Regions from separate parts of the Ensifer sp. VA4 genome, predicted to be linked through region 2. Evidence: riboswitches for the same ligand, from Rfam matches in the RefSeq annotation. Region 2 holds a riboswitch; each other region holds the start of a gene.

Region 1 (5,691 bases), on a different contig from region 2:
GCAGGCGCGTTCGATCGCGCGGTCCGGTTCAATACCCGTGTCGATGATCTCTGCCATGCCGTTTCCTTTCCGACGCTTCCTTAGCGGACGTGCCGGGAAAACAGAACGATTTTCTTTGCGGGGATCGGTTGCTGGCTCAGAGGCTGCGGATGATGCGGCGCAGCGCGTCGTCCCGCGCACCCAGCATCAGCACGTTCTTGAGAGCAACCTTTGGGTCGTCCGTGCGGAAGAGCAGCCCGTTGTCACGGACGTTGCGGTTGATGACCATCTGTCCGTCTTCGGCGTTCGGCTCGATCGCGACGGCGAAATACATGCGGGAATAGCCGCTCTGGATGCGGTCGAAGAAATGGGTCTCGTCACCAAGGTCGCTGAAGAAATTGGCGAAATAGAACGACCAGGTGATGTCCTTGGAAGGAGTCACCGCGGTGCGCGCCGCCGTCACATGGCAATAGCCGAGATGCGGCTTGCCGACGAGCGTGCGGTGGAAGATCAGCTTCGGAAACTGGATCGAGGCGTGAAAGCCGTTGATCCGCTTGTGCGTCGTGTCGCCGGCGGTCGCGAGCTTCTTGCCGGTTCTGTCCGCGACTTCCTCATAGCTCAGATACCGTCGTTCGCTCGGCGCCCATTGCCGGCGGTTGATCCTGCCGGTGCGCAGGAACTCGCTGTGAACCGCCGTCTTCGGCACGACGGCCGGCGGCTTCTCGGCCGCTGCGTCGTAATATCTGAGTTTTGCCATGCGCCATCTGCCTGCGGGACATCCTCGTCCACCGGCAAGCCTAGTGCCTTATGGTTAATGAAGGATTTCCTTTCGTTGGCGGAAGATGCGCCGGTACTTTCATGAAAATGTCGCAAACGGGCGAAGTCTTCCCGCGCCTGCGCCATATCAGCCACAAAAGGTGGCATATGCCCAATATTTGATCTATCTGTCTGTTTATAAAGTGAAAAATTCCCGACGCCGGTTTGGGAGAACGGTTTCTGTCGTGTCGTCATTCTGGAATTGGATGTCGCTATCCGGCGTCTGCCAGGACGCCTTCCGCGCTTACATAGCCTTACTCAAGGTGTCGCCTTCCAAAGGGGAGGCGGAGAATTGGGAAGCCGGTCAAATCCCGGCGCTGCCCCCGCAACGGTGGTGGAGCGAAAGCCTCGGCAAAAGCCACTGGACGGTTCCGTCCGGGAAGGCGCCGGGCTGGTCCGCAAAGGACGGCTCCTGAGCCCGGAAACCAGCCTTGACGGACATAACCGTAACGGGTTGCGGCGGGCAGCCGGATCGGAGCCTGAAACGCATGGGTGCGCCCGTGCGGGTTCCTGTCCTGCCTCTCCGAAACATGGCGCATGAGGACAGGACATGGATACCAAGACCGATATGCTTCGCAAGCTGAAGGGCCGGCGTGACGGCTACAGCCTCGATCGGGCCTTCTACATCGATCCCGACTATTACCGGCAGGATCTGGAAAACATCTGGTACAAGGACTGGCTGTTCATCGGCCATGACTGCGAGATCCCGCGGGCCGGCAACTATTTCACCGTCCAGGTCGGCGATTTTCCCGTCGTCGTCACCCGTGATCGCCAGGGTACGATCCGCGCGCTCCACAATTCCTGCCGGCACCGCGGTTCCCGCGTCTGCACGCAGCACAAGGGGTCCGCGGCGAAGCTCGTCTGTCCCTATCATCAATGGACCTACGAGCTCGATGGCTCGCTGCTCTTCGCGCGCCAGATGGGCGAGGACTTCGACAAGGCGGCCCACAGCCTGAAACCGATCCACTGCGAGACGGTCGGCGGCTACATCTTCATCAACCTGTCGGAGACGCCGGCGGATTTCGCGGCCTTCCGTGAACTGGTCACCCCCTATCTCGCTCCGCACCGGCTGGGGGAGACCAAGGTCGCCTTCGAAAGCACCATCATCGAAAAGGGCAACTGGAAGCTCGTCTGGGAAAACAACCGCGAGTGCTACCATTGCGCCGCCAATCACCCCGAACTCTGCCGGACCTATCCGGAAGCGCCGACCGCGACCGGGGTGCAGGGCGCCAAGGACGATCCGGTGATCGCCGCCCATTGGGCGAAATGCGAGGCAGAGGGCCTGCCGAGCGAGTTCCGGATGTCGCCGACCGGCCAGTTCCGCGCCGCGCGCATGCCGCTGGTCGATAATGCCGAAAGCTACACCATGTCGGGTGCAGCGGCCGTCAAAAGGGCGCTGTCGGCCGATGTCCGGCAGAGGCAGATCGGCACGCTCCTGATGTTCCACTACCCGACCACCTGGAACCATGTGCTTTCCGATCACGCCATCACCTTCCGCGTGCTGCCGCTCGGGCCAGAGCTCACGCAGGTGACGACGAAGTGGCTGGTCAACAAGGATGCGGTCGAAGGCGTCGACTATACGCTCGATGACCTGACCCATGTCTGGACCGAGACCAATGACCAGGATCGCCAGATCGTCGAGGAAAACGCCTTCGGCATCCGCTCGCCGGCCTATGAGTCCGGCCCCTATTCGCCGGAGCATGAAGGCGGTGTGATGCAGTTCGTCGAATGGTACTGCAAGTTCATGGAGCAGCGCCTCGAGGGCGATGCGGCTCCGTTGTCGAAGGTCGCCTGACATGCAGATGGCACCTTCCTTCCACCATTTCGACGAACTGCATGTCTGGATCGACCGGCAGCAGATGCTCGAATGCACTTCGGCGGTCGTCGAGACCGCCGATGTCATGACCTTCACCTTCCGCGCGGAGAAGCCGGCCTGGTTTCGATACCTGCCTGGCCAGTTCGTCACCCTCGAACTGCCGGTCGCGGACGAACCGGTCATGCGCACCTATACCCTGTCCTCGACGCCATCGCGGCCGCTCTCGATCGCGGTCACGGTGAAGGCACAGGCCGACAGCATCGGCACCCGCTGGATGTTCGACCATCTCAAGCCGGGCATGAAGCTGAGGGCCTTCGGGCCGCTCGGCGATTTCAGCTTCGTCCGCCATCCGGGCGACAAGTACCTGTTCATCTCGGCCGGCTCCGGCGTCACGCCGATGATGTCGATGACCCGCTGGATGGCGGACTGCGTGCCGGAGACGGACGTCACCTTCATCTCCTGCGCCCGTCGGCCGGAGGATCTTTTGTTCCGCTCGGAACTCGAGGTCCTGGCAACGCAGATGTCCGGGCTGAACCTCGGCTTCATCGTCGAGGGACATGAGGCACGTCACGGCTGGCATGGTCTGCGCGGCCGGATCGACGGTGCCAAGTTGCCGCTACTCGCTCCCGACTTCCTGGAACGCACGGTGTTCTGCTGCGGGCCGGAGCCCTTCATGCGCGGTGTGCGCGAGATGCTGAAGGCAGCCGGTTTCGACATGAGCCGCTATCACGAGGAGAGCTTCCAGCCGGCGGCCGCGCCGGCTGCGGAAGAAATCGCCGTGCGCGCTGGTATCGGCGATGACGGCGACGGTCAGGTGGCCAAGGTCGCCTTCACCATGAGCGGCAAGGAAGTGGTGGCAAAGCCCGGCCAGACGATCCTGCAGACGGCCCGCGCCAACGGCGTCAGGATCGGCGCGGCCTGCGAGGGCGGCATCTGCGGCACCTGCCGTGTGATGAAGGTCGCAGGCGAGGTCGAGATGAGCCACAATGGCGGCATTCTCGATGACGAGATCGACGAGGGCTACATCCTCGCCTGCTGCTCGCGGCCGCTGGGAGATGTCCAGATCGAAGCCTGAAGGGGCTAGGGCGTGTTACAGGGCGGAGGCTGGACGGTGGCAGACCCTGGGCCGCCGGCATCGGCAGGTGGCTTGGAGCATCCGCCCTGCGCGGCGCCATCGGCCGCAACTGCCACCTGCAGGGCGCGCTCATGGCGGGCGAAATCGATCGAGCCGGTCACCAGCATGTCGACGCTGCTGCCGGCGCCGCTCGTGGCACCGGCACGGCTGACGAGCAGTGGCTCGCCAAGCGTTGCGGTCGCCCGTGTGGCCGCGTGCACTCCGGTCCCTTGCGCAGCTTGAGCGACGAGGGTGAGCGGCATTGGTTTTTCCGGCAGCAACGCGCCTTGCGCCCAGATCGCCTTCAGCGCCAGCGGCGACATCGCGGCGACGTTCACGTCGATGTCGTCCAAGGTGCCGGGCACACGATAGGGACAGCGCCGCTTGCCGCAATTGACGCCGGAGGAGAACTGCCACAGCGCATAGCTGTCCCAGTTGCCCATCGGGAAGACCTGGCGGATATCCGGCTTGTAGCGCGCATACCAGAGCGGCAGGCGCGATAGCAGCCGGTGCTTGGCGCGATGCGTGGCGATGTACTTGGCCGTGATGTGGTTGGTATAGAGGATCGGATAGCGTCCGGTCCGGGTCTTGATGTGGCCGGCGAAGATGGCGGCATCCTCGAGCGACATGTATTTGTCGGGATCGATGCCTTCGAGATCGAGAACCATCAGCTCGTCGTCGCGCGGCTCGGCGTAGTCGAGGAAATGGTTCGCCTGGTCCACCGGGTTGCCGGGACGGGCGAGATGGTAGGCGCCCCACAGCAGCCCGTGCGAACGGGCGATCATGCGCCGGGTCTGGTAGAGCTCGCGGCTGACGGCGTATTTGCGCCACATGGTCTTGCAGTGGTTGAAGGTGTCGCCATTGTGGTCGCCGGTGCAGGAGAAGCTTTCGGGCAGGCCGTCGGAGGCCTTGGCGATGAAGCCGGAGATGCGCTTGTCGGCGAGCATGACTTCCCAGTCGATGCTGTTCATTTCATAGGCGTCAACAATGATGGAATTCGACTTGGTCTTCCAGGGTTCCAGTTCACCGGCGCGTGCGGTCGCCGCCGCGAAAATCAGACCCAGGAAGGTCGCGAGGCGCAGAATCATCCCTGTGGTGGAGATATACCGCTTAGCCATTCTCTGAGATTGCCGACAGTATCGTTAACGCATCGTAAATCTCAGCCCCCGCGCGAACTGTGCTGGAGGCAAACGCGAATGTATACCGACCTGCGGCTGTATGTGAGTGATGTCTTGCATAGCGACGTTGTATCCCTTCGTCTCGTGGTTGCAGGCGATCGACGGCAGGAAGGCTTGAAAGCCCGGAGCCGCCAGCTGATTTCCAGTTGCAGCCGGGCTCTTTGCAATTTGGCCCGGACGGTCTCCGAAGGCGGAACAAGCCTGAGGTCTACGCGCTGCCGCGCGATTTCGGATATTCCGGCTGAGGGAGATCCTTGGATTGGCGCCGATCCGGGTGAATCATGCAGAAGTTGAGATCGCGATCGTCGCCCGAAGTCTTCGAGGCTCACGGAATGTGTTTTCGCGGTGGAGGATTTGATAGCCGGGCCTGGCTCCCGGCTCTTAGAGGATACCGATCCGCCTCAGGATCCACCAGGCAAGGCCCATGGAGAGCGCGATGAACAGCGCCGCATAGAGCGTGCCGGTGCCATCGGCGAAGGGCAGTGCCCCGGTATTCATGCCGAAGAAGCCGGTGACGAGCGTCGGCGGCAGCAGGAAAGCGGTCATCAGCGACAGGATGTAGAGATGCCGGTTGGTTTCCGAGGAAATCTTGCTGTCGATCTCTTCGTGCAGCAGGCGCGCCCGTTCCTGCAAGGCGAAGACGTCGCGGTCAACCGTTTCGAGCCGGTCTGAAAGCCGCTCGGCGGCGTCGATGAAGCCGGGCGGCACCTCGTCTTCGTCCGAGGCGGCAGCCCGTCTCAGCAAGGCCAGGATCGTGCGCAGATGGCGGTGAAGCCGCACGACCGTAC
Region 2 (5,691 bases):
TGCGCGCGTCGACTGGCGCTGGGCGTTGGCCCGGAGTGACACACTGACGATGGGCTGGCGCCCGCCTGGCCGGTTTCTGAAACATCGCTGGCGGGGATATAGCGAGGCGCTGCTGCTCTATGTGCTGGCGCTTGGGGCAACGGATCAAGCCATCGGACCCGAGCACTACGATGCCTTCACCGAGGGCTATGACTGGATCCCGGTTGACGGGGAGCCGCATCTCCATGCGGCGCCGCTTTTCATCCACCTGTTCCCGCAGGCATGGCTCGATCTTCGCGCGGTCGGCGATCGGCCGATGCGGGAGAGGGGGACGGACTATTTCGCGAACACCCGGCGCGCCATTGCGTTGCAGCGCGACCATGCGCGCCGGAATTCAGGCCGCTTCGCCGGCTATGGCGAACAGCTCTGGGGGCTCAGTGCCTGTCACGCGCCGCGCGGTCGGCTGCGCCTTGCGGACGGACGCTGGCAGCGGCTTTTCGGCTACGTCAACCGGGGCGCGCCGTTCGGGCTGGACGACGGCACGCTCGTGCCCTGGGCGGCGTCCGCCTGCCTGCCTTTCGATCCGGACGCATCACGCGCGGCACTCGGTCATATTAAGGCAAGCTATCCCGGACTTCTGAAAGAGGGGCGCCTTCCGGGCGGCTTCAATCCGAGCCTTGCCGGCGATGGGCCGGAAGGCTGGATCGATGAGCGCGTCGTCGGTCTTGACCAGGGGCTCGTCGTGATGATGATCGAGAACTGGCGAAACGGCTTCGTCTGGGAGCTGACACGCAGCCTGCCGGCGATCCGGCGCGGCCTCGAACGCGCGGAGTTTGAGGGTGGCTGGCTGGCGACGGAGACGGCATGAATTTGGATGAGCGCCGGCAGACAGCGGAAACTGCAGGGAAATATCCGCCGCAGGTGCCGGCGGTGGTCGAGCGGTTGCGCGCGCAGTTTCCTGACGCCGGCGTTTCGCTCGATGTGGGCGAAAGCGCCTTCAGTGCGCCGGAAGCCTTCTGGGCCATGGGCGGGGCAGGGGTCGAGCAGGGCCTTGCCTATCAGGACTTTTTCGCAATCGGCTTGACGGACCGAATCCGGGCGGCGCATCTGATCGCCTTTTATAGCCGGCAACTGAGTGTGGTTCTCGGCGCGTTCTATCTCGGCGCGGGGCTTCACGCAGAAATCGCCGGCATTCGCTTCGAGGACTGGGTTCGGCTGCATGAGGGGCGGGGGATTGCCGGCAGGCGCTATCATTTCCATCTTGATCGGCTGACCGCGGTGCCGCAGGAGAGCGAACGCGGCAGTGCTTTCGAGCGCGGCTTCACCGCCCATCTGGCGCCGGTCGTCGCCGTCTTGAAACGGCGGACGGGGCTTTCCTCCGGAGCGCAGTGGCGGCTGGCGGCGGATTCGCTTGCCGGCGCCTTCCTGGAGATCGGACGGGCGATCGGCGAAGAGGCGCGCGGCATGGCCGAGGCGCTGGCAATCGTCAAAAGGCCGGGGTCGCCGCTGTTCTCGGAAGAACTCTGCTACGAGGAGATCTCGGCTATCGATCCGGCAAGCAGCGAGCGGCTGTCGCGCCAGTACCGGATACGCAGCGGCTGCTGCCTCTATTTCCGAACGGAAGGCGGCAGCTTTTGCGACACCTGCGTGCTGCTCGAACCGGACGATCGTCGCCGACGGCTGGGAGCCCATCTCATGCAAAACGGCGGGGGCTGAACCCCCGCCGCTTGCTTGTTCAGGCTCTCATGAGCACGGGATCGGCCGGATCAGTTCGCCCTGGCGAAACGTTCGTTGACGAAGCCGGAAACGACGCCGAGCACGATCCAGAAGGCAAGCGTGGTGGCGAGGGCGGCAACGGCAAATTCGGCACCGAGCACGGCCGGGACATTGCTGGAGATGTCGAGCGGCTGCGGTGCGCCGTAGACATGCGGCGCGGCGATCAGCGCGAGGCCGACGACCTTTGCGACGATCTCCTCGCGCAGGACGACGAGATAAAGGCCGACGGCAGAGAGGGCGACGGTTGCCAGCCACCAGGCCTGGCGATCGCCGAGCTCGGCGGCCGGGAAGCCCGGCAATTCCGGCGGCAGGCCGATTGCCGGCAACATGTGCACCGCCAGCCAGCCGCAGGCGCCCCAGAGCGCACCGTTCCTCAGCGTGATCGGATAGCCGATCACCAGGCTGACGCCGGCCAGCAGAAGGCCGAAGCCGGAGCCGGTGACGAGGTTCGCCATCAGCGTGCCCGAGAAGCGGCTCAGGCCGAACATGATGCCGCCTTCCTCGTGTTCGCCTTCATGCGCATAGGCCGGCGTGATCGGCGACAGCGCATCGAGCACGGCGCCGAGCGGCGAGACCGCCTTCAGCGACGAATGCTGGTCGTGCCCCTCTGCGGCCGGCTGCGCCGCCCCCGGCTGGCCGGTGGGCTGCTCGGTAGTGGCCGGAGCCTCGCCTTCGAATTGTTCTGCATGCAGGATCAGCGGCGTGACCCTCAATTCCTGGGCGCCGGTCATGAAGACACCGGCAATCAGCCCAGCCACGATCGCGGCCAGAAGCGTTCTGACAATCATCTTGAATTCCCTCGATAACGACAAAAGCCACGCGCTCTGGCGTGGTTTGCAGGCCTTTCCGTTCTTTCTGCCATGCGGACGGCCCTTGTGCGCCGGACGAACCGGCATGCACAAACACCCACATCCGGCACAGGCCGGATGCGTTCAGGTCCGCAGACACGTCGGTGCGGAACGTAAGCTACGTTCCGAGACATCTGTTTAGTGGCAGGGGAAGCCGTAGGAATGGCGGGTGTCGTGCGCGGTGTCGTGCAGCACGGCCGAGTTGGCAAGGCCGGCGCCGAAGACGAGGAATGCGCCGATGAGAAGCGCGATGACGCCAGCGGTCAGACGATCGCTGAGGGAGAGCGGGGTGCTCGAAATGGTAGACGTAGCCATGACAACCTCCGTGATGGCATCGGGAAATTCCCGGTGTGGGCCCTATGCCCGTATCGAGTGGCAGGTTTCCTGGCTCACGGCGCTGGGCGAAATGCCCGGGATCTGCCTCGCCTTCCCAGTCCGACCACCCTCTCGCGGTCTCTTCCAGTGGCTTCTCCCGGATCGCTCCGGAACGGCAAGATCGACGTCGCTCTACAGTCGCGGGGTCGGCCGTGATTTGAATGCCCAGCTTGGGTCCATCCGTCACGTTCCCGTTTACTCCCGACACACGTTCGCGTCTCGGGAACCAATCGATCGCTGATGATTATGAGCGTGTCATGGCGTTGTCAATTGAGCCTGCGCCGCCGGCCGCTTCATCAGCGACAAAATCGCGAAGGATCATCTGTTTGTAGGCCTCGACGATGCGGCCGCCCTCGGCGCGGTCGACCGAGATGGCGAGCCGCATCGTGCATTCGCCGAGATACATGATCAGGAACGCGGCCTCGTCGATCGCCGCGCGTGGGCGTTGCGGCTGGAGCCGGGCAAGGACATCGCCGAGCAGACGGCCGGTCATGCGGCTTTCTTCCAGTTCGATCTGCCTCAGCGTCTTGTCGGCCTGCATCGCCGACCAGATGTCGCGCATCACCGGTTCGGCGAGGAACATGTCGTAATAGGTATCGAAGAGCGCGCCGAAGGCGTCGCGCAGTTCTGCCATCGACGTCACCTTGGCGAATTCGCCCTCGATGCATTCGCGGGAATAGGCGTTGTAGCGCTCGGCGAGCGTGCGCACGATCGCCGACTTGTCCGGGAAATACTGGTACAGCGATCCGATCGAAATCCCTGCCTTTTCCGCCACTTCGCTCATGCGCATGGCATCGCTGCCCTTCTCGGCGATGAGCGTGGAGGCGCAGGTGAGGATGTGCTCGACGCGCTCCCGGCTGCGCTTCTGGCTGGGCGTGCGGCGGAGCGCGGTGTCGTCCTCGCCTGCAATCGGCAGGGTGCCTGTCGGCTCAATCATGAGTGATCCTCGCATTTTGTCTTGACTCCCAAAATACGAGGATTTATCACATTTGCAAATGTGAGAGTTACTCATGTTTTGAATCGGGAGGAAAGATCATGTCTGGCAAGGTTACGTTGGTGCTGGGTGGTACGGGCAAGACGGGGCGTCGCATCGCGGAGCGGCTGCGCGCCAAGGGCGTCGCGGTGCGCGTCGGGGCGCGCTCGGCCGAGACGTCCTTCGACTGGAACGACGAGACGACCTGGGCGCCGGTGCTCGAGAATGTCGAGCGTGTCTATGTCAGCTATCAGCCGGATCTCGCCGTGCCTGGTGCAGTCGAGGCGATCCGCCGCTTTTCCGCGCTTGCGGTCGGTGCCGGCATCAAGCGGCTCGTGCTGCTTTCGGGGCGCGGCGAGGATGCGGCGCAGGCGGCCGAACGCGAATTGCAGGCCTCGGGCGCCGACTGGACGATCATTCGCGCCAGCTGGTTCTTCGAGAATTTCAGCGAAGCCTTCCTGATGGACGCGGTTCGCAGCGGCATGGTCTACCTGCCGCCGGACGCGGTCACCGAACCGTTCGTCAGCGCCGACGACATTGCCGATGTCGCCGTCCTTGCGCTCCTCGACGACGCGCATGTCGGCAAGATCTATGAACTGACCGGGCCGCGGCTTCTGACCTTCGCCGAGGCCGTCGCGGAGATCGCCGCGGCATCGGGGCGTCCCATCGGTTACCAGTCCGTGCCGCTTGCCGATTTCGTGGCGCAGATGCGAGCCGAGGGGCTGCCGGATGACTACGTCGAACTCATCCGCTATCTCTTCTCGTCCGTGCTCGATGGGCGCAATTCCAGCCTGACGTCCGATATCGAGCACCTGCTTATGCGGCGGCCGCGTGACTTTGCAACTTACGTCCGGGAGACCGCAGCAACCGGTGTCTGGAGTGTCGCCGCATGATCTCGCTGATCCCCGCTTTGGCCTTCATCGCCGCCATCGGTTCCGGCCTGATGGCCGGCCTGTTCTTCATCTTCTCGGTCTGCATCATGCAGGCCCTGTCGCGGCTGCCGCCGGAGCAGGGGATCGCCGCGATGAACGCAATCAATGACGTCATCCAGAACCCGTTCTTCCTCAGCGCCTTCATGGGCACGGCGCTGATCGGACTGGCGCTGGTGATCATGGCCCTCCTCTCGGACGGTGAAGGCGGATGGCTGCTCGCGGCAGGCGGCATCGCCTATGTCGTCGGCGTGCTGCTGGTCACGATCATCTTCAACGTGCCGATGAACGATGCGCTTGCCGCTGCGGTAACCGGCCAGGCCGCGACCGATCTCTGGCAGCAGCGCTATCTCATCGACTGGGTCTGGTGGAACCACGTGCGCACCGTCGCCTCGATCGGCGCGCTGGCGCTCTTCATTCTCGGCTTCGCCCGCACGTGACGAATAGCGCGGCAAGGCCTTCGCACCTTGCCGCCGTTTTGCCGTGTTGCCGAGGCGCTCAGCGTATCGGGCCGTCTTCATGGATGCGTCGTCCCTTCCAGGCGGCAAGCGCATCCGAGAGATCGTCGGTCGGGACCATCTGGGCGAACTGTTCGCTCTCGACCAGCAGCCCCTCCGCGATCGACATGTTGAGGCCGCGGGTAACGGCGGTGATGATCGAGCGAACGGCAAGTGGCGAATAGCCCAAGATGCGCCTGGCCAGGTCACGGGCCGCAGGGATCAGCGCGTCATGGGCGACGACCCGGTTGATGAGCCCCATCGCCAGTGCGTGCTCGGGCGAGAAATCCTCGCCCGTCAACAAGAGTTCGAGC
Region 3 (5,691 bases), on a different contig from region 2:
CCGGCTCGTCCCCGGACCGAGTGGCGCCGGCGATCGTCCTACTCCGGCACGTTATAGGGCGTGATGACGACGACCGCCGAAAGCTGAGGGCCGACCGCGCCCGACGGCGCGCGGCCGTGCAGCATGATCGTGCGAAATGCCGTGCGCGCATCGGTCTTCAGATCATGGTGCAGGACGAAATGAACGCGCCGCTCGCGCAGCAGCGCCAGATTGTCCTCGTCGAGGTCGCGAGCCACTGGCCGCGGGAACGAGAGAGCAGGACTTTCATGCGGCACTCGATGCGCAGGCGCGGCGCAAGCTGAGCTGACGGTTCCGTCTCACATTTGACGGTCTCCCGATGCGTTGTGGTTGGGGGCCGTACCTGTTTCACACGATCATTTCCGAGGGAGGAATTCGATGAACGGACAGATGCAAGGCAAGATCACCATCGTCACCGGCGGCACGCAGGGACTGGGCGCCACGATTGCCGGCCTTTTCGCCGAACGCGGTGCCGCCGGCATCGTCATTTGCGGGCGCAATACCGCCAAGGGGCGCGCGAAGGCGGAAGAAATCGGCAAGGCCAGCGGCGCGAAAGTGGTCTATGTCGAGGCCGACCTAGAGAAGGTAGAAGACGCCTGCAAGGTCGTTGCCGCCTGCGATGCCGAGTTCGGCCGGGTTGATGCGCTGGTCAACGCTGCCGCCATTACCGATCGCGGCACGATTCTCGACACGACGCCGGAACTCTTCGACCGGATGTTCGCCATCAATGTAAGGGCGCCTTTCTTCCTAATGCAGGAGACCGTGAAGGTGATGCGGCGCGAGCGGACCGAAGGGACGATCGTCAACATCGGTTCCATGTCGGCGATGGCCGGGCAGCCCTTCATCGCGGCCTATTGCGCGTCGAAAGGGGCTCTCGAAACGTTGACCAAGAACACGGCCTACGCGCTCTTGCGCAACCGCATCCGCGTCAACGGCCTGAATATCGGCTGGATGGCATCCGAGGGCGAAGATCGCATCCAGCGCGAGTTTCACGGGGCTGCCGCGGATTGGCTCGAAAAGGCGGCCGCCAGCCAGCCGTTCGGCAGGCTCGTCGATCCGGCGGAGGTGGCGCGCGCCTGCGCCTATCTATCTTCGGCGGAATCCGGGCTGATGACCGGATCGGTGATCTGCTTCGATCAGTCGGTCTGGGGCGCCTATGACGGTTCGCCGCATCCGATGGCACCCCTCTGACAAGTACTTGTCTTTCCCTGACGGCTGTGCCCTTATGGCGCCGTCAGGTGCCCGCGTGAGCGGGAGAATCGGGAATCCGGTGTCATTCCGGAACGTGCCCAACGCTGTGACGGGGACGGTCGCTTCTCGAAATACCTTGAATTGATTCAAGGTTTTGCCACTGGATCTTCAATCGATCTGGGAAGGTGGGGCGACCGGTTGAACCGAAGTCAGAAGACCGGCCTGGCGAGATAGACCGAACCCCGCGTGGACGGCGGGAGGTTTTCGCATTGTTGGGGATCGAACGATGCTGACTGAACCGAAGGGTGGCCTTGCGGCTGCCGGTGCCTTTTCGCTGCAAGAGCGGGAGGCCGTCTACCGCGCCATCGAAACACGCCGCGACGTGCGTGACGAATTCCTGGACAAGCCTTTGCCTGAGGAACTGGTGAAGCGGCTGCTGACAGCGGCGCACAGCGCGCCGTCCGTGGGCTTCATGCAGCCCTGGAACTTCGTGCTGGTGCGGGCGCCGGAAACGCGCGAACGCGTCTGGCAGGCCTTTCGCCGTGCCAATGACGAGGCGGCGCTGATGTTTGCGGAGGAGCAACAGGCCAAGTACCGCTCGCTGAAGCTCGAAGGCATTCGCAAGGCGCCGCTCAGCATCTGCGTCACCTGTGATCGCACGCGTGGTGGCGCCGTCGTTCTCGGCCGCACGCACAATCCGCAGATGGATGTCTATTCAACGGTTTGCGCCGTGCAGAACCTGTGGCTTGCGGCCCGCGCCGAAGGGGTGGGCGTCGGCTGGGTCAGCATCTTCCACGAGGCGGAAATCAAGGCGATCCTCGGCATCCCCGATCATATCGAGATCGTTGCCTGGCTCTGCCTCGGCTATGTCGATCGCCTCTATCAGCAGCCCGAACTGGCGGTGAAGGGATGGCGCCAGCGCCTGCCGCTTGAAGAACTGGTGTTTGAGGAAGGCTGGGGAACGGCAGCGACGGATCGTACCGCGCTCAATTCTGGACCGGTTGATAGGCCGGTCCCTTCGGGTGCTTGAGGTCGATCGAGGTTTCTTCGTTGGGCAGGAAGGTCGGGCCGACGACGCGCACCTTGCTCTTGGACGGATCGTAGGGGCGCTCCTCGGGGGGCGCCTTTGCGGTCGTGGCATCTGCGGGCTTCTTGGTTTCGATCACCACGATCGACGACTGATCGTCGCCGGTCATCGTACCGGTTGCTTTCGGCGAGGTCGCGGCGGTCCGCGGTATCTGGCAGCCGCACATGCCGGGTTTGCTGATGCCGCGGGTGCGATAGGCGAAAGCATTGGGCATTTCAGTATAGGGCAGGCCGGTCACGGCCGAGACCATCTGCTCGCTCTCCTCCGTGTTGAGATCGTGGAAGTAGAGCTCGGTCTCGGCGCCGGGGCAGCGCGCCCGGCAGGCCTGTTCGTCACGCGGGAAGTCGGCGGGCGTCGCATCCGAAGAGATCGGGAAGAAGGCGCCGTCGCAGGTGCGCACACACATGGTCCGCAGGGTTCCGCGATAGTAGCCGTCCTGCGGCGCATAGCCGTCTTCGCCATGCCCAAGCATCGGCCCGTACGCGTCGTCAGGCGGCAGGTCGGCGATGATGTTGCGGTGCGTCTCCGGCTCTTCGGGTTCGACGCTCGCAAAATAGTCGCGGTCGCTGTAGCAGCCATTGATCTCGAGCGCGGCGACGATACGGCGACGGGTCTCTTCGCTGCCGCCGGCGACGATCTGCTCACGCTCCGATTTCAGCATGCGCAGATTGTCTTCCATCTCGGCGATGAGGCTGTTGAGCTCGCCGCAGGTGTCGGGGTCGCCGCCATCGAAGGTGGCGACGCTGCCGCCACCGCAGCCCGCGCGCCGGCGATCGTTCTTCGCCCGGCGCAGTTCGATATTCTGGCGCGAGATGGCGCTGGCATAGTCGCGGGCATCGGCATTGGTGGCGACCATGTCGGACATTTGCGCAAGCCGGGTATTCAGCCGGTCGCACACGGTCGATGCCAGCGAAGGATCGGCACCGACCAGAGCCAACGGCACAAGCGCCGCAGCGACGTGTTTCAAGCGAGGGAACACGGGCGAAGTCTCTTCCTGCTGCCGCACGATGCCAAGCTTCTGGTGTGGGCGGCTGCCGGCGGCAATTCCTTTTTCACCTCCATCATAGAGCTTGTCGGTGATCGTGCAACAACAAGCGGCGGTTTGCGTTAACGGGTCCGGCCGGCCGAAGCGCTCAGGCGGCGCGGGCGGTTTCCAGCGACATCGGGCGTTCCAGAACGGTGCCTTCGATGGCGGCAACAGCCTTCATGCGCTGAAGCAGGCTTTCGGTCACTTCCCAGGCGACGGCAACGGCGAAGACCGAGCCGATGCGATGCGGTTCGGCGATGCGCTCTCCCGGGCATCCCATGCGGCGGAACATGCGTTCCAGGAACACGTCGGTGACCGTGACGATATGGCTGATGCCGGAGGCGAGGCCGAGTTCGCCAACGCCGCACATCAACTCGGCGGCCGCGACGGTGACCTGGTTCGAGGCGCGGTCCTGCGAAATATCGGGCTCGATGCAGAAGCGACTCGATTCCCAGACCGAAGCGCTGCGGATTTCCGGGTTGTCGCCGAGCAGGATCGGGAAGGTATCGTCCAGCATGTTGGGGCCGAGCGTCGGCAGCAGCCGGAGCGAGCCGCGCAGGCGACCGGTGTCGGGGGCGTAGGACAGCACGTAGAGCGGGTTCGCCTTGTCGTAGTTGTCGATCTCCCACTCGCCGTCGGTCTGAACATCCCATTTCAGGAAATCGTGAAAGACGCGCTTGCGCAGCCGGAACATCTCGTCGACGGCCTGCGGGTGCTGTGCGCGGGTCTTTCCGTTCAGAATCCTGATCATCTTTTTCTCCATCCTTGTTTTGGGATGGGCGGATGCTGTCAGGCTGGCGACGGTCGCGTAACTGTCGGTAGTGACAGTTTAAATCAGTGATATTGTCCACTAGATTTCGAGGGGTTTTGGGAGAGAGCCTACTGCATGTCTCCTTAAGTCGACCTCGATTTAAGGACAAAGACATGCAGCAAATCAAAGTGCTACAGCGACCTTTGCGCGTCTGATAAGACGCTCGGCGCTGTAGGCGCGGCCGGCGTCAAACAGTGGGGATCAGCGCATGGCGCACAGCCTGGGCAACGGCCTGCGTATTGGAGACGACATTCAGCTTGCGTCGCGCATTGGTCATGAAGAAGCGCACGGTGCGTTCGGAAATGCCGAGAATCGTGGCGATTTCCCAATAGCTCTTGCCGGCGGCGGCCCAGGTCAGAACCTCGGTTTCGCGGCCGGTGAGGCGCTCGCGCGCCGAAAACGCTCCGGGCATTGCCGCGTGCTCGAGCATTGCGGCATGGAAGAGGTTGGCCGCGAGCTGGAAATCGCGCAGATGCTGGCGCCGATAGGCCGTCCATTCGTCGGCCGACATGTTGACGTTGAGGGCAAGCAGTGCCATGCGGCCGGCAGGCGAAGGCAGCGGCAAGGCGACGCCTTCGGTCGAAAGGCCGATCTCCTGCGCCGCCTCAAACAGGGGCTCGCAATCCGGAAAGCGATGCCGCGCCATCGTCCACTCCACCGGGCGGACGCCGCCAAGTGCGAGCTTCAGGATGGGATCGATTCTGTGAAGGTTGCGCGACCGGTAGATTTCGGCCGCATAGGCGCCGAAGGTGTGATGCAGGCGGCAGATCTTGAGCTCGTCGGCGTAGGGCTCGGCTTCAAGGTACAGAAGATGAGCGATGCGGAAGGTCCGGCGCATCAGCGTAAAGAAATGAGCGGGCTCGACACAGCCCCCGCATTCCAGGATTTCCAGCATGTCGAGGACAGCCTGTTGCTCAGTCATGCCACAACACCGAATCTCGTCCGAGGTTGCAGCATGGTTAGGGGTTCACCTTTTGTCCAGCGCAAACTTACCCGTTTGGGGTATAATACCAGCTCTGCAATTTTCGGTTGCTGCTGATGGCGGCAGGCGTACGCGCGCAGAACGCGAATGGTGATTCCGCTGCAATCCCCGGGACTTGGAGCGCCGCGCGCGACGATTGCGCGACGCCTGGATATGGCATTGGGGGCGCCGGTCTGGCGCCCGGTATCCGCGAAGATCGATGGCGATCTCCGCGGCTTCATATCAGCCCGGATGGCTGGCTTCGACGACCGCAAGCGCCGCCATGTTGACGACACCGCGCGACGTGACCGAAGGCGAAAGGATGTGTGCGGGCAGCGCCGAGCCGAGCAGGATCGGGCCGACATGCAGGCTGTCGGTCATGGTCTTGACGACGCCGAGCGTGATGTTGGCGGCATCGAGATTGGGGAAGACCAGCAGGTTGGCTTCGCCCGGCAGGCTGCTGTCCGGCATGACACGCTGGCGCAGCGCTTCCGAGATCGCTGCATCGCCGTGCATTTCACCGTCGACTTCGAGGTCGGGCGCGAGTTCCCGCACGAGCTGGAGCGCCTTGCGCATCTTGGTGGCGCTCTCCGAAT
Region 4 (5,691 bases), on a different contig from region 2:
ACTTGTAGCCGATATAGTAGCCGTGCACGGCTTCGTCGCGGATGATCAGCCGGATCATGTCGGCGGTATTGGTAAGCTTGGCCCGGCTCGACCAGTACATCGGGAGATAGAAGCCGGAATAGAACAGGAAGCTTTCGAGGAAGACGCTTGCGACCTTCTTCTTCAGGGGATCGCCGGAGGCGTACTCTCCCATGATCAGCGCCGATTTCTTCTGCAGGAACTCGTTTTCCTCCGACCAGCGATAGGCATCGTCGACATCGGGGGTCAGGCAGAGCGTGGAAAAGATCGAGGAGTAGGAGCGGGCGTGCACCGCCTCCATGAAGGAGATGTTGGAAAGCACTGCTTCTTCGTGTGGGGTGACGGCATCCTCCATCAACCGGACTGCGCCAACGCCGTTTTGGATCGTATCGAGCAGCGTGAGGCCGGTGAAGACGCGGATGGTGAGCTTCTGCTCCTCCGGCTTCAGCGTCGCCCAGGAGGGGATGTCATTGGAGAGCGGCACCTTCTCCGGCAGCCAGAAATTGCCGGTGAGACGGGTCCAGACTTCCAGGTCCTTGTCGTCCTCGATGCGGTTCCAGTTGATCGCGCGGATGCGGCTTGCGGGTTTGGTGTGCATGGTCATTGCTTGAGCCTTTCGGTGATATCAGCCCCTCATCCGCCTGCCGGCACCTTTCCCCGCACGCGGGGAGAAGTGACTACCGCGCGGGTCTGAGCCAACGGCGAGGCACGTTTCCGCAAACGGGGCGAGGGCTGGGGTGAGGGCAGTCTGGGCAGCTGTCGGGGATACGGCGTTAGAGCGTGCAGGAGACGCAGCCCTGGACCTGTGTGCCTTCGAGTGCCATCTGCCGAAGGCGGACGTAGTAGATGGTCTTGATGCCTTTCTTCCAGGCGTGGATCTGGGCGCGGTTGATGTCGCGCGTCGTTGCTGTGTCACGGAAGAAAAGGGTCAGCGACAGCCCCTGGTCGACGTGCTGGGTCGCCGCTGCATAGGTGTCGATGATCTTCTCGGGTCCGATCTCGTAGGCGTCCTGGTAGTATTTCAGGTTGTCGTTGGTCATGAAGGCGGCCGGATAATAGACGCGGCCGATCTTGCCTTCCTTGCGGATCTCGATCTTCGAGACGATCGGATGGATCGAGGAGGTCGAGTGATTGATGTAGGAGATCGAGCCGGTCGGCGGCACCGCCTGAAGGTTCTGGTTGTAGAGACCGCCGTCCATCACCGCCCGTTTCAGCTCGAACCAATCTTCCTGCGTCGGGATGGGGATGCCGGCTCTGTCGAAGAGGCCTTTCACCTTTTCTGTTGCCGGCAGCCATTCAGCCTCGGTGTATTTGTCGAAATATTCGCCCGACGCATATTTCGAGTTCTCGAACCCTTTGAAGCTCTGGCCTTTCTCGATCGCCAATCGGTTCGAGGCTTTGATGGCGTGATAGGTGACCGTGTAGAAATAGATATTGGTGAAATCGATGCCTTCCTCGGAGCCGTAGAAGATGTGCTCGCGGGCGAGATAGCCGTGCAGGTTCATCTGGCCGAGGCCGATCGCGTGGCTGTCGTCGTTGCCCTTCTCGATCGAGGGCACTGAGGAGATGTGGCTCATTTCGGAGACGGCGGTCAAGGCGCGGATCGAGGTTTCGATCGTGTGGCCGAAATTTGGTGAGTCCATCGCCGCGGCGATGTTCAGCGAGCCGAGGTTGCAGGAAATGTCCTTGCCCATGCGGGCGTAGGAGAGGTCCTCGTTGAATTCGCTGGATTCGCTCACCTGCAGGATTTCCGAGCAGAGATTACTCATGGTGATGCGCCCGGCGACCGGGTTTGCCCGGTTCACCGTGTCCTCGAACATGATGTAGGGATAACCACTCTCGAACTGGATCTCGGCGACGATCTGGAAGAACTCGCGCGCCTTGATCTTCTTCTTGCGGATGCGCGCATCCTCGACCATCTCGCGATACTTCTCCGTCACCGAAATCTCGGTCAGCGGCATGCCGTAGACGCGCTCAACGTCATAAGGCGAGAAGAGGTACATGTCCTCGTTGTTGCGGGCGAGCTCAAAGGTGATGTCCGGGATCACGACGCCGAGGGACAGCGTCTTGATGCGGATCTTTTCGTCGGCGTTTTCGCGCTTGGTGTCGAGGAAGCGCATGATGTCGGGGTGGTGGGCATGCAGATAGACGGCGCCTGCGCCTTGGCGGGCGCCAAGCTGGTTGGCGTAGGAGAACGAGTCTTCGAGCAGCTTCATGATCGGGATGATGCCCGACGACTGGTTCTCGATCTGCTTGATCGGTGCGCCCATCTCTCTGATATTGGTAAGCGACAGCGCCACGCCGCCGCCTCGCTTGGAAAGCTGCAGCGCCGAATTGATCGCACGGCCGATGCTTTCCATATTGTCCTCGATCCGCAGCAGGAAGCAGGAAACCCGCTCTCCACGTTGCTTCTTGCCGGCATTGAGGAAAGTCGGCGTCGCCGGCTGGAACCGGCCGGAAATGATCTCGTCGACCAGATCGCGGGCAAGCTGCTCGTTGCCGCGCGCAAGCGTCATCGCCACCATGCAGATGCGGTCCTCGTAGCGCTCCAGGTAGCGCTTTCCGTCGAAGGTTTTCAGCGTATAGGATGTGTAATATTTGAACGCGCCGAGGAAGGTTGGAAAACGGAACTTCTTGGCTAGGCGTGGTCATAGAGGTCGCGCACGAAGTTGAAGGAGTACTGGTCCAGGACCTCCTGTTCGTAATAGCCCTCGGTCACCAGATAATCGAGCTTTTCCCTGAGATTATGGAAGAAGAACGTGTTCTGGTTGACGTGCTGGAGGAAGTACTGTTTCGCCGCCAGCCGGTCCTTGTCGAGCTGGATCCGGCCCTCTTCGTCATAAAGGTTCAGCATCGCGTTCAGCGCATGATAGTCCAGCGCCGCTTCCGTCGCCTTCAGGGGGTGTTCGCGTGTTGTGACGTCCAAAATCGTTCCATCCCGTTTTTGACATTGGCGACGTCTTCGTCCGTTCCGATTAGCTCGAAACGATAGAGATAAGGCACGCTGCACTTGGCCGAGATGACGTCGCCGGCGACCCCGTAGGTCGCGCCGAAATTGCTGTTGCCCGCGGCAATCACGCCGCGGAGGTGAGAGCGGTTGACCGCGTCGTTCAAGAAGCGGACTACCTGTTTCGGCACGGCGCCCCGGCCGTCGTCGCCGCAATAGGTGGGCACGACCAGCACATAGGGTTCGGTGACTGTAAGTGTATCCTTACTTTCCGCGAGCGGTATACGCTTTGCGCGAAGCCCGAGTTTTTCGACGAAGCGATGGGTGTTTTCCGAGCGGCTGGAAAAATAGACGATAAGCCCCACCGCTTCTCTCCTCTAAGATAGCGCGCTGATCTTGTCGGGGCGGAAACCCGCCCAGTGTTCGGGGCCGGCGACGACGACGGGGAGCTGCATGTAGCCGAGGCCCTTGACCGTCTCGAGCGCGTCCTGGTCGGCCGAGATATCAATGACCTCGTAGCTGACGCCCTGGCGATCGAGCGCCCGGTAGGTCGCGGTGCATTGGACGCAGGCGGGCTTGCTGTAGACGGTGACGTTCATATCTTCCTCGTTTGGTCGGCTGGATAGGGGCAAGAGAAGGCGCGCGGACACGCGACCGCGATCCGGCGAAATGCAGGGCTGTCATGGCTGTGGCTTGCTCGGGTATGGAGCCCGGGCACGCCTCTTCTTCAGCTGCGCGGGAATCCGCGCCTCTTGATTGGCGAGTGATGGAAATTCGATGACGCAGGCATGACTTCACCCCGAAGCTTTCGACAGGCTGCCGGGGAGATGTCGAGACGACCAGGCAGGCTCATCCTGCCGCACTCAACCCCTCCGGACACCCCGCCCGTGGACGTTTGTTGCTCGAGGCAGGTCTCCTGGCTCACGGGTCGACGCTTCCATCCCGACCTTCCCGAGGCCTCATGCCTCAGTGGTCCAATTCCGGACAGTCGCTCGCCGTCTACAGTTGCGGGGGCAGCTACGGCATAGCCGGGCGGAAAGCCGCCGGCGCACCGTATTCCCGTCTTAGCTCCCAATCCTTGCGAATCGGAAGAACCTCAAACACTAGATATAGTATCTCATCGCCAATCTGCGTCAATAGGTGCGCGACGTCGGAGATCCGGTGCGGAGGGTCATTTCTCCCCGATATGGATAACGGGACGTAAACGGCGGACTGCAGCGGAACCCACCGGGGAGGCTTGTCGGCTACAAACTGGCGTGCTCCGCCAATGTCTGGCGGGGCACCGCCGCGGCCATTGCGAGGTTTCAGGCCGAAGGTCTCTGTGGTGCGATCCGCTCGCTCACGGGGTGCTGCACCAGAAGATCCGGGTACGTTTTGTCCCGGCAATCTGTCAGTCGCAAAGCGAGATGCTGACGTCCCTGTTTTCGCCGGGCTGCGCGCGCGGCGAGATCGTCACGGAGGGCCGCGTGTTGGTGCGGTCGCTTTTTGGCGAGGGCTTCGGCGCGGATGACGGGTCTTCCTTCGACCAGTGCCATGGATCGGCAACATCGCCGACGCGCGCCCGGATGGTCTCGTGGTCCCGCGTCAGGCCGATATCCTTCAACTGCAATTCGCTGAACGTATCGATGGCGATGGTCGGATTGAGGGTGCTTCCGGCCCGCTTCAGGACATGACGGATCGCTGATCGCACTGCGCTAAGCATTGCTATCCTCTTTGTTTTTGCTGTTGTGTTCGCGAGAAAAGTGAGGAATTTTGCCGCTTCGCGCAAAGCGATTTCTCGCATGCTGGCATAAAGAATGCTTATCTCAGCGCCATGAGCAAGATTCCTCCCATGAGTGCGGTGCGCGCCTTCGAAGCCGCCGCCAGGCACCTGAGTTTCACCCGTGCGGCCGAGGAACTCGGGATGACTCAGGCTGCCGTCAGCTACCAGATCCGGCTGCTGGAGGAGCGCATCGGCACGCCGCTCTTCGTACGGCTTCCGCGCGAGGTGCGGTTGACGGCCTCCGGGCGGCAGTTGGCGCCTAAGGTGACGGAGGCGATCGACCTGCTGGGCTCGGCCTTCTCCGAGATTGCCGACAAGACCGAACATCACCTGCACATTTCCGTGCTTCCGACCGTCGTTTCGAGCTGGCTCGGCCCCAGGCTCGCCTCGTTCCAGACCGCCCAGCCGAACATCAGTATAAGGGTGCACATGTCGACCGATCTGGTCGATTTCAAGCGCGACGCCATCGATCTTTCAGTGCGCAGCGGCAACGGCGACTGGCCCGGCAACGACGTATTTCCACTGTTCCCGATCGATTACATGCCGGTCTGCACGCCGGCCTTCATGAAAAAGCACCAGCTCAGGCAGCCCTGCGACGTGCTGCGCGTCCGGCGTTTCGGCAATGCCAACTGGTGGCGCCGATGGATGATCGAGACCGGCGTAGAGCCGCCGGAAAGCAACGGCACCGAGCTGATCTTCGACGTCCAGGCGATGGATGTCGCGACCACCCTGGCGGAACACGGCATCGCCATTGCCGTATCGACCTTCCTGATGGAGGAACTGAAGAGCGGCAGGCTCATTCGGCCATTCGAACATCTGGTCAGGGACGGTCGCGCCTATTGGCTGGTCTATCCGCAAAGCAGCCGACGGCAGAAGAAGATTCAGGCTTTTCGCGACTGGATCCTTGCCGAGGCGGACGCGTCGAATGCGCTGCTCGCGATCGCGATGGATGATTCGAGGTCGG

The links. Region 2 has a riboswitch for cobalamin ahead of AC0C6X_RS27420 (CbtB domain-containing protein). Riboswitches for the same ligand answer to the same signal wherever they lie in the genome.
Region 1: it holds a riboswitch for cobalamin, as region 2 does, so the genes downstream of both, AC0C6X_RS01045 (aromatic ring-hydroxylating oxygenase subunit alpha) here and AC0C6X_RS27420 (CbtB domain-containing protein) in region 2, are expected to answer to the same signal.
Region 3: it holds a riboswitch for cobalamin, as region 2 does, so the genes downstream of both, bluB (5,6-dimethylbenzimidazole synthase) here and AC0C6X_RS27420 (CbtB domain-containing protein) in region 2, are expected to answer to the same signal.
Region 4: it holds a riboswitch for cobalamin, as region 2 does, so the genes downstream of both, nrdH (glutaredoxin-like protein NrdH) here and AC0C6X_RS27420 (CbtB domain-containing protein) in region 2, are expected to answer to the same signal.

Annotation. Positions count from the first base shown of each region.
Region 1 covers NZ_JBVQPO010000001.1:200,989-206,679, reverse strand. The annotation lists gene AC0C6X_RS01055 (L-threonylcarbamoyladenylate synthase) at 1-57, opposite strand, end outside; gene AC0C6X_RS01050 (DUF6656 family protein) at 137-736, opposite strand; cobalamin riboswitch at 1,040-1,243, shown strand; gene AC0C6X_RS01045 (aromatic ring-hydroxylating oxygenase subunit alpha) at 1,346-2,590, shown strand; gene AC0C6X_RS01040 (FAD-binding oxidoreductase) at 2,592-3,686, shown strand; partial or broken gene AC0C6X_RS01035 (glycoside hydrolase family 25 protein) at 3,833-4,843, opposite strand; gene AC0C6X_RS01030 (transporter) at 5,285-5,691, opposite strand, start outside.
Region 2 covers NZ_JBVQPO010000020.1:43,018-48,708, reverse strand. The annotation lists gene AC0C6X_RS27435 (glucoamylase family protein) at 1-847, shown strand, start outside; gene AC0C6X_RS27430 ((2Fe-2S)-binding protein) at 844-1,695, shown strand; gene AC0C6X_RS27425 (CbtA family protein) at 1,746-2,543, opposite strand; gene AC0C6X_RS27420 (CbtB domain-containing protein) at 2,742-2,918, opposite strand; cobalamin riboswitch at 2,961-3,224, opposite strand; gene AC0C6X_RS27415 (TetR/AcrR family transcriptional regulator) at 3,223-3,915, opposite strand; gene AC0C6X_RS27410 (NAD(P)H-binding protein) at 4,014-4,844, shown strand; gene AC0C6X_RS27405 (anthrone oxygenase family protein) at 4,841-5,320, shown strand; gene AC0C6X_RS27400 (crotonase/enoyl-CoA hydratase family protein) at 5,379-5,691, opposite strand, start outside.
Region 3 covers NZ_JBVQPO010000006.1:116,408-122,098, forward strand. The annotation lists gene AC0C6X_RS11985 (sensor domain-containing diguanylate cyclase) at 1-64, shown strand, start outside; partial or broken gene AC0C6X_RS11990 (LacI family transcriptional regulator) at 39-236, opposite strand; gene AC0C6X_RS11995 (SDR family oxidoreductase) at 397-1,209, shown strand; cobalamin riboswitch at 1,238-1,449, shown strand; gene bluB (5,6-dimethylbenzimidazole synthase) at 1,496-2,239, shown strand; gene AC0C6X_RS12005 (DUF2865 domain-containing protein) at 2,196-3,275, opposite strand; gene AC0C6X_RS12010 (acyl-homoserine-lactone synthase) at 3,430-4,074, opposite strand; gene AC0C6X_RS12015 (helix-turn-helix transcriptional regulator) at 4,322-5,056, opposite strand; gene AC0C6X_RS12020 (NADP-dependent malic enzyme) at 5,339-5,691, opposite strand, start outside.
Region 4 covers NZ_JBVQPO010000011.1:186,735-192,425, reverse strand. The annotation lists gene nrdF (class 1b ribonucleoside-diphosphate reductase subunit beta) at 1-622, opposite strand, end outside; partial or broken gene nrdE (class 1b ribonucleoside-diphosphate reductase subunit alpha) at 792-2,872, opposite strand; gene nrdI (class Ib ribonucleoside-diphosphate reductase assembly flavoprotein NrdI) at 2,914-3,330, opposite strand; gene nrdH (glutaredoxin-like protein NrdH) at 3,343-3,564, opposite strand; cobalamin riboswitch at 3,855-4,079, opposite strand; gene AC0C6X_RS20410 (hypothetical protein) at 4,356-4,733, opposite strand; gene AC0C6X_RS20405 (LysR substrate-binding domain-containing protein) at 4,797-5,691, shown strand, end outside.